One region of the Kosakonia oryzendophytica genome, then DNA from elsewhere that is predicted to be linked to it. Evidence: predicted binding sites of a transcription regulator. Region 1 holds the regulator's gene; each other region holds the start of a gene.
The links. Region 1 encodes PhoB, which activates phosphate uptake and scavenging genes when phosphate is short. Its sites were predicted from a motif close to CTGTCATAAAACTGNCNNAT; they were not measured.
Positions count from the first base shown of each region.

Region 2: a site for PhoB is predicted at 1,785-1,804, ahead of kdgR (DNA-binding transcriptional regulator KdgR). Genes of this name have one in related genera too.
Region 3: a site for PhoB is predicted at 1,152-1,171, ahead of pitA (inorganic phosphate transporter PitA). Genes of this name have one in related genera too.

Region 1 is NZ_CP115659.1:4,011,782-4,015,064, forward strand. Features, by position in the region: gene phoR (phosphate regulon sensor histidine kinase PhoR) at 242-1,540, opposite strand; gene phoB (phosphate response regulator transcription factor PhoB) at 1,562-2,251, opposite strand; gene sbcD (exonuclease subunit SbcD) at 2,450-3,283, shown strand, end outside.
Region 2 is NZ_CP115659.1:2,142,880-2,146,162, reverse strand. Features, by position in the region: gene O9K67_RS10515 (YebO family protein) at 1-243, opposite strand, end outside; gene mgrB (PhoP/PhoQ regulator MgrB) at 318-461, opposite strand; gene O9K67_RS10505 (YobH family protein) at 623-862, shown strand; gene kdgR (DNA-binding transcriptional regulator KdgR) at 902-1,693, opposite strand; gene O9K67_RS10495 (MFS transporter) at 1,871-3,241, shown strand.
Region 3 is NZ_CP115659.1:277,646-280,928, reverse strand. Features, by position in the region: gene O9K67_RS01200 (BaiN/RdsA family NAD(P)/FAD-dependent oxidoreductase) at 1-1,015, opposite strand, end outside; gene pitA (inorganic phosphate transporter PitA) at 1,244-2,740, shown strand; gene uspB (universal stress protein UspB) at 2,871-3,206, opposite strand.

The sequences.
Region 1 (3,283 bases):
AATATACGGGGCGCAATTTAAACGCTTATAACGTTTAAAGGCAAGGTGGGATCGCAAAACCAGATGCTTATACTGCCTATGAAATTAATAGCAGTTAATAACTCCAATTATAAGAAAAACACATGGCTGATCATGCGAACAAAAAAGCAGCATCCGTACAAAATACGTTTCAGGGGGAAGAAAACATCGGAATAAGCGGCCTGGTAACAGAGGTCGCTGGAAAGATAAGCTGACAGCCGCGTCAGGACGCGGCTTTTTTGGCAACCAGACGTTCCGGCAGAACAAAGCTAAAGCGCGTTCCCTTGCCGGGAGTACTGACAATTTCGAGGCGGCTTTCGTGGTGATTTACCGCATGTTTCACGATCGCCAGCCCCAGGCCGCTACCGCCGGTCTGCCGGGAGCGGGCTTTATCCACACGATAGAAACGCTCAGTGAGACGAGGAATGTGCTCGGCGGCGATGCCGGGACCGTTATCTTCAACGCTGAACTCCGCCCCCAGCGGCACACGCTGCCAACGCACGGTAATCTGCGTTCCTGCTGGCGTGTGGTTCACGGCGTTATAGACCAGGTTGGAAATCGCGCTGCGCAGTTGCTCTTCATTACCCAGTACTTTCAGCGCGCTATCGACCTCAAAATGGAAGTGATGCTTTTGCTGGCTCAGGGTTTGCGCTTCCCGCTCCACGACCCGCAGCATCATTGGCACATCAATGGTTTCGTTGGGCGGCAAGGTCGGTGCAGCCTCAATCTTCGAGAGCGTCAGTAACTGACGCACCAGCCCCTCCATCCGCGAGGTTTGTTCGCGCATGGTGTGCAGCGCTTTCTCCCGCGGTGCGCCTTCGAGCGTCTGCTCCTGCATCATCTCCAGATAGCCCTGCAGCACCGTTAATGGCGTGCGCAATTCATGGCTGACGTTGGCAAAAAAGTTACGCCGCGCCCCTTCCAGTTGATGCATTTGCGTCACGTCACGCGCCACCAGCAGCAGGTGCTCCTCGCTGTAAGGCATCACGCGGATCTCCAGGTGGCGACCGGAGTTAAGCACCAGATTCAGTGGTTTGCTAAATTCTTGTTTTTTAAGATACTGCGTAAATTCCGGATAGCGCAGCAGGTTAAGGATATTCTGCCCGCTATCGTCCGGCCAGCGCAAACCCAGCACCTGTTGCGCCAGGCCATTACACCAGAAAATCGCCCCCTCTTCGGTGGTGAGGATCACGGCGTCCGGCAGCGATTCCGCGCCGCTACGAAAGCGTTTAATCAGGCTTCCCAGCTCGCGACGGCGTTTTTTATTACGCATCTGCATCTGGTGCAGCCCGTATAACAGCGGCTCCCAGCTTCCCTTTCCGGGCGGCGGAGTCATGCTTTTATCGACCCATAACCACCACGAAAGACGCAGTAAATTCCAGAAATGCCAGATCAGCAACCCGGTTACAGCGGCTAACAAAAACCACGGCAGGTAACCAAACATGACGCCGAGAATCAAGGCGGGGATACAACAAAGGAGGAGCTCCAGCACCAGCCTTTTCCATGACAGCCGTTCCAGCACGCGTCACACTCCTGTTAAATATCAGAAACGGGTCGAAAAACGGTATCCCGTGCCGCGCACTGTTTGCACCATACGATCGTGGCCGCTGTGTTCCAGCGCTTTGCGCAGACGACGAATATGCACATCCACCGTCCGGTCTTCAACATACACATTGGTTCCCCATACGTGGTTCAACAGCTGTTCACGGCTATAAACGCGTTCCGGATGGGTCATAAAGAAGTGTAAGAGTTTAAACTCTGTCGGCCCCATATCCAGGGGATTTTCACCGGTCATCACGCGATGAGAAGAAGGATCAAGGCTCAGGCCCTGCATTTCGATCACCTCTTCTACCGCCATCGGCGAAATGCGGCGCATCACCGCTTTAATACGCGCGACCAACTCTTTGGGTGAAAAAGGTTTGGTAATGTAGTCGTCGGCCCCGGTTTCCAGACCGCGTACGCGATCCTCTTCTTCGCCGCGCGCCGTCAGCATCATGACCGGAATATCGCGGGTCATCGCTTCACGTTTGAGATGTTTAATAAACTGAATTCCGGAACCGCCAGGCAACATCCAGTCCAGTAAAACAAGATCGGGCCAGGGTTCATTAAGTTGGTTCACCGCACTGTCATAATCTTCAGCTTCCACCGGTTGAAAACCATTTTGTTCGAGCACGAAGCACACCATTTCCCGGATTGGAGCTTCGTCTTCTACGACCAGAATTCGTCTCGCCATAATTTGCCCTGTCTTATTTAAGTCATCAATATATATAGCGGCGCCATTATGCGTCAGTTTTGTGACAGATTTATGAATAACATGACCGCCAGATGACCCCAGCGAGCGCTATATGACAGTCCCTATTTTCGCCAGGTTATGTCCCTCATCTGCTTAATGTTTATAATCTGCTTTATGCTTTTTTGCCACGGAACCGCTATGCGCATTATTCACACCTCTGACTGGCACCTGGGTCAAAACTTCTACAGCAAGAGCCGCGCCACTGAACACGCCGCTTTTCTCGACTGGCTGCTGGTTGCGGCGGAAGAGAACCAGGTCGACGCCATTATTGTGGCGGGCGATGTTTTTGACACCGGCTCCCCGCCCAGCTATGCCCGTGAGCTGTATAACCGTTTTGTGGTCAAACTTCAGCAAACCGGCTGCCAGTTAGTGGTGCTGGCAGGCAACCATGATTCGGTGGCCACGCTCAACGAATCGAAAGAGATCCTCGCCTATCTGAAAACTACCGTCGTCGCCAGCGCAGGCGTAGAACCTTTCTGGCTTTACCGCCGCAACGGTGAACCGGGCGCGATATTTTGCCCGGTGCCCTTCCTGCGCCCGCGCGACCTTCTGGTCAGCCAGGCAGGATTGTCCGGGCAGGAAAAACAGCAACACCTGCTGGCGGCGATCACCGCGTATTACCAGCAACAATTTACCGCAGCCAGCGAGCTGCGCGGCGATAAACCACTGCCGATCATCGCCAGCGGCCACTTAACCACCGTCGGTGCCAGTAAAAGCGACGCCGTACGCGATATTTATATCGGCACGCTGGATGCATTCCCGGCGCAGAACTTCCCGCCCGCCGACTATATCGCCCTTGGGCATATTCATCGGGCGCAAAAGATTGGCGGTGATGAGCGCATCCGCTATTGCGGCTCGCCGATCCCACTCAGTTTTGACGAAACCGGCAAAAGCAAAAGCGTCAATCTGGTGACCTTTGACGCAGGCAAACTGGCCGACGTTACCGCACTGGATGTTCCCGCCACGCAGGCA
Region 2 (3,283 bases), 1.9 Mb from region 1:
CTGCGCTTTTACCGGTTCAGGCGTCTCTTCTTTCTCCGGCTCGTTAGATTCACACAGACGGCGCAACAGCACATTTTGTCTTTTTTGCTGATCTAACAGCGCTTCAAGCAGTTCAATCTGCTCGTTTGTACGGGAACTGGCGCGATTGATAAAAAACCACAACACCAGACCAACAACCAAAACCACCAAAGAAACCACGAGGGACGCAAAATTAAGCGCACCCGAATTCATTACTTCGTTCATTTCACCACCTCAATGTAGACGCGGCATTTTACCACTGACGTCAAGGAAGGAAATCTCTCACTGAAAAAATGCCATTACCAGGGGATGAATTTGTTGATGACGCAGATGCCGCTGAAGAATTGTACATCCTGATCGCACATCACGTTAATCATTTGAGTCCAGAGCAGCAGGCAGACCACCAAAACGGCAGCCAGAATCAGCCATCTAAATTTTCTCACTCCACTCTCCGCAACGTTACAAGGTACAACCAGGTTAACATGGCCTCCCTAAACCGCGACTAACTGTATCCCCTTTCGCTTTTTTTAGGAATGCTCGACTTGTTTCACAAGGTAAACTTAGTAGCCTAAGCGTAACGTTTTCCACTATGCAAGGAGCTAATATGCGTACACTTATCCGGGGCGTAATCCTTATCGCACTCGTGTGGATTGGGCTTTTGCTGAGCGGCTACGGGGTACTGATTGGAAGTCATGAGAACGCGGCAGGGTTAGGTCTGCAATGTAAATATGTAACCGCGCGCGGCACCAGTACCGCACAATATGTTCATTCTGATAACGGTTTTTTCGGGCTGGCAAACTGCCCGTTGCTTCGCAAGAGCGATACCGTGATTGATAACGGTTAACGCAGAAACAAAAAAAGCCGCCTGATGGCGGCTTTTTTATCAGAACGGGTAGTCGTTATATCCCATCTGCTCAGAGATTTTCCGCGCTGCGTGATGCAGCATCTCCACGTATTCGTGCAGACGCTCTTCAGAGAAACGCAGTGTCGGGAAAGAGATACTCAAGCCAGCAATCACCACGCCAAAACGGTCAAATACCGGCACACCGATACAGCGTAAACCTTCTTCTTGCTCTTCGTTATCTTCGCCATAGCCCTGCTGACGCACAATATCCAGCATCGGCAACAGATCTTCCGTACTGGTAATGGTGCGATCGGTGCTGCGTTTGTATTCCACGCCGTCCAGAATTTGCAGTACTTCTTCCTTGTCACGCCACGCCAGCAGAACTTTACCAATCGCAGTGCTGTACAGCGGGTTACGACGACCAATGCGTGAGTACATACGCAAGTTATACATTGAATCAATCTTGTGGATGTAAACAATGCTGTCTTCATCCAGCGCACCCAAGTGGATGGTCTCTTTCGTCAGACGGGAGAGTTCACGCATCTGAATGTCCGCACTGCGGATCAAATCAACGTTTTGTAACGCACGGGCGCCCAGTTCGAACAATTTCAGGGTCAGAGAATATTTTTCAGACTCCCCTTCCTGCGCAACATAGCCCAAAGACTTCATTGTTTGCAAAAAGCGATAAACGGTGCTTTTTGACATCATGACACGCTGCGAAAGCTCGGTGATACCGATCTCACGCTCTTCGCCGAGCGCCTGCAGAATGCCAAATACCTTCAATACAGAAGAGACAGAATCTGGCTGCTTATCCAAATCTGCGATTGCCATTAATCACCTCATCGCCTGTGTTTTATAAAAATCAGAATCGGTTTTTATTATAAATTCGTCGACCTACCGCCGCAATGCGCGTTTGCTAACTTCGTTACAAATCTGCGACATAAAGCCGGAATACCAATGATAGAATCATTATACAAATAACTCTGTGATTATAGCCCTGAAATCTGTATGGATAAAAGTTCCACAGACGGTCTCCCCGTGCCGCTGCGCTATGGCGCAATTCTGACGATCGTCATCGGCATCGCTATGGCAGTGCTGGACGGTGCCATCGCCAACGTCGCCCTGCCGACTATCGCCCGCGATCTGCATGCCTCCCCGGCCAGTTCCATCTGGATCGTTAACGCTTATCAGATTGCTATTGTCGTCTCGTTGCTGACGCTCTCTTTCCTTGGCGACATGTTCGGCTATCGCCGTGTTTATCAATGTGGGCTGGTATTATTCACTTTAACCTCGCTGCTTTGCGCACTGTCAGACTCGCTTCTTACGCTAACATTGGCACGCGTGGCACAAGGTTTCGGCGGTGCTGCGCTCATGAGCGTTAACACGGCGTTGATACGCCTTATCTACCCTCAGCGCAGCCTGGGGCGCGGGATGGGCATTAACTCGTTTGTTGTCGCGGTTTCTTCTGCCGCCGGGCCAACGCTTGCCTCAGCAATACTCTCTGTCGCTTCCTGGCAATGGTTATTTTTGGTTAATGTGCCGTTGGGCATTATTGCCTTGTTACTGGCCATCAAATTTCTGCCGCCCAACGGGGCACGCAGCACCATGCCAAAATTTGATTTACCCAGCGCCGTGATGAATGCCCTCACATTTGGGCTTTTGATTACTGCACTCAGCGGTTTTGCACAGGGGCAATCTGTTAGCGTGGTCGGTGTGGAAATCATTGCATTGTTGATAACGGGCTGGTTGTTTGTTCGCAGACAACTCCGGCTGCCTGTACCGCTCCTGCCGGTTGATCTGTTGCGCATTCCATTGTTTTCGCTCTCTATCTGCACCTCGGTTTGCTCATTCTGCGCCCAGATGTTGGCGCTGGTTTCTCTGCCCTTTTTCCTGCAAACCACGCTTGGGCGTAGTGAAGTGGAAAGTGGCATATTGTTAACGCCCTGGCCGCTGGCCACCATGGTAATGGCGCCGCTGGCAGGTTATCTGATTGAGCGGGTACATGCAGGGATGCTCGGCGCATTGGGCCTGGCGATGATGGCTGTGGGGTTGTTCGCACTCGCAATACTCCCGGCTGCGCCTGCTGATATCGATATTGTCTGGCGCATGGCGCTGTGCGGCGCTGGCTTTGGCCTGTTCCAATCGCCTAATAACCATACGATTATTACCGCAGCCCCCCGGCAGCGCAGTGGTGGGGCCAGCGGTATGCTGGGTACGGCCCGTTTACTGGGGCAAAGTTCCGGCGCTGCACTGGTAGCGCTGATGTTTAACCTGTTTGATACCACCGGAACACACGTTTCACTGCTGCTGGCCGGATTACTGGCCTTGCTGGCTGCGGTGATCAGTGGGTTACGCGTTACGCAGCCGCGTTCGACATAAAAAAAGCGCGTCGGTAGACGCGCTTTTTTACTTTCCACAAGC
Region 3 (3,283 bases), 1.4 Mb from region 1:
CTTCCGCCGTGCGGTAACCTTCGGTGCCGTTTGGCTGTACGCGCCAGCAGGTAAGCGTATCGACCAGCGTTGTCTGCTCGCGGGCATTAAGCTGCTTTAACGTCACATCCGGGATCTGCCCCAGCTGTTGCAGGCATTCCACTAACCGTTTCGGCAACTGCATGGCGAGGGTATTTTTCAGGCTTTGATTCGGGTGCACATCGCGTTGCTGATCGAGGAAGCTTGCCAGTTCGCACTCCGGCAGCAGATTAATGCTGACGAACTCACCTGGTTGCCAGTAGCTGGAAATTTGCAGGATCGCCGGACCCGACAGGCCGCGGTGCGTAAACAGCAGGTTTTCGCGAAAAACCGTCCCGTCTTCGGCAGTGATCACGGACGGCACTGATACGCCAGAAAGCGTCTGCATCTGCTCAAGGAGCGGTTTGTGCAGGGTAAACGGCACCAGGCCCGCACGGGTAGGTAACACCTTTAAGCCGAACTGTTCGGCAACTTTATAACCAAACGGCGACGCGCCCAGCCCTGGCATCGATAAACCACCGGACGCGATAACCAGTTTCGCCGCCTGTACGCTCGCACCATTCAGTTGCAGCGTATAACCCTCCTCGTTGCGCTCCACGCTCAACACTTCACTGCGCAGGCGAAGCGTGACGTTGCCTTTCTCACACTCAGCGACCAGCATATCGACAATCTGCTGCGCAGAGTCGTCGCAGAACAACTGCCCGAGCGTCTTCTCATGCCAGGCAATACCGTGCTTGCCCACCAGGTCGATAAAATCCCACTGGGTATAGCGCGCCAGCGCAGATTTGCAAAAATGCGGGTTCTGACTCAAATAGGCCGCGGGCTCCACATAAAGGTTGGTAAAGTTGCAGCGCCCGCCGCCGGACATCAGGATCTTACGGCCTGGTTTTTTGCCGTTATCCAGTAGCAAGACGCGGCAGCCCGCCTGCCCTGCCAGAGCCGCACAGAACATTCCCGCCGCACCGGCGCCGATAACAATGGCATCAAACCTTTCCACACCCGTTTCCTCATTTAAAGATCGTGGCGGATTGTAAAGAGATCATGCTGGTCGCACCAGCGCGAATACGCACAGCAAGATGATGACGTTGAAAAATATAAGATATTTTAAAGATTTAAGGGCTTTGTAAGAAATAATGTCAAAAAAAATACATATTTCACTTTGCCCGCACTGGCAATGTCCCTGATAATGCGCCGCGTTCATGTCCTCAAAATGGCGTAACGGCTTATGTTACATTTGTTTGCCGGCCTGGATCTTCATACCGGGCTGTTACTCTTGCTTGCTCTGGTTTTTGTTCTGTTTTACGAAGCGATTAACGGCTTCCACGACACAGCAAACGCCGTGGCAACCGTGATTTATACACGCGCTATGCGCTCTCAGCTGGCGGTGGTGATGGCAGCGGTGTTTAACTTCTTCGGCGTTTTGCTGGGCGGGTTAAGCGTCGCGTATGCAATTGTGCATATGCTGCCAACCGATCTGCTGCTAAATGTCAGCTCTGCGCACGGTCTGGCAATGGTCTTTTCCATGCTGTTGGCCGCGATTATCTGGAACCTGGGCACCTGGTATTTCGGTCTGCCTGCTTCCAGCTCCCACACCTTGATTGGCGCGATTATCGGCATTGGGTTAACCAATGCATTGATGACCGGCACGTCAGTCGTTGATGCATTAAACATCCCGAAAGTGCTGAATATCTTCGCGTCGCTGATCGTTTCCCCGATCGTCGGCCTGGTGTTCGCAGGTGGACTGGTGTTTATACTGCGCCGCTACTGGAGCAGCACCAAAAAACGTGCGCGCATCCATATGACCCCGGCTGAACGCGAGAAAATCGACGGCAAAAGAAAGCCGCCGTTCTGGACGCGTATTGCGCTGATCCTCTCCGCCATTGGCGTGAGCTTCTCCCACGGCGCTAACGATGGTCAGAAAGGCATTGGCCTGATTATGCTGGTGCTGATTGGCGTCGCCCCTGCGGGTTTTGTGGTGAATATGAACGCATCCGGTTATGACATCACCCGTACGCGTGATGCCGTAAACAATGTGGAATCCTATTTCCAGCAACACCCGGCGCTGCTGCAAAAAGCGACGGGTGTGGATCCATTGATCCCAACGCCGGAAGAAGTGACCACACAACCCGGTGAGTTCCATTGTCATCCTGGTCGCGCCATTATCGCGCTGGACCGTGCGAAGTCGATGCTGACGAATGTTGAAAGCTACGACAAACTGCCGGTTGAACAGCGCAGCCAGTTGCGTCGCATTATGCTCTGCCTCTCCGATATTACGGATAAAGTGGCGAAGCAGCCGGAAGTCAGTGTTGACGACCAGCGCCTGCTGAAGAAACTGAAAAGCGACATGCTGAGCACCATTGAGTACGCGCCAATCTGGATCATTATGGCGGTCGCGCTGGCACTGGGTCTGGGCACGATGATTGGCTGGCGCCGTGTGGCAACGACGATCGGCGAGAAAATCGGTAAAAAAGGCATGACGTACGCGCAGGGGATGTCCGCGCAGATGACGGCAGCGGTTTCTATCGGTCTGGCGAGTTATACCGGGATGCCAGTCTCCACCACGCATGTGCTGTCATCGTCCGTTGCCGGCACAATGATTGTCGACGGCGGCGGTCTGCAACGCAAAACCGTCACCAGTATTCTGATGGCCTGGGTCTTTACTCTGCCAGCATCAATTATTCTGTCCGGCGGGTTGTACTGGATTGCGCTGCATCTGATTTAACAAATCAGATGCAGGACAAAAACGGGTCAGGAAACTGGCCCGTTTTTTTATGGCTCAAGAATGGCAATGCGCCGTCACTTATCCGGCTTCTGCAGGCCAGAGAAAGCATAGCCGCCCGACAGCACGGCCTTTAGTGCCAAATCATCAGCGCAATCAAACTCACCACTACCAGCCCGCATAACGCGCTGGTCAGGATGAACTGACGGCGTACGCGTTCGCAGCGGCGAATAAACTCTTCGTCATGATGATCGCGGTAACGCTGGGCGTAGATGTACCACACCAACCGCATCTGTTTACCCGGCTGACCGTGCGAAGTGAAAAAGCCTCCGCCGTCCACATATTGATAGAGTAAGGGGTCACAACCTCGAAGTACCACTAACAGTGCGCGCAACGATGAGTAATAACGCACCATGTTAACCACACACACGACACACAAGGCCCAAAACAGCGCAACAGTGCTGATCACCATATCCCCTCCCCGGCGATTCGCCCACGAAGACCCGCTTCGCAACGACCGCTCCTGGATACTCAACCAAGTCAGAC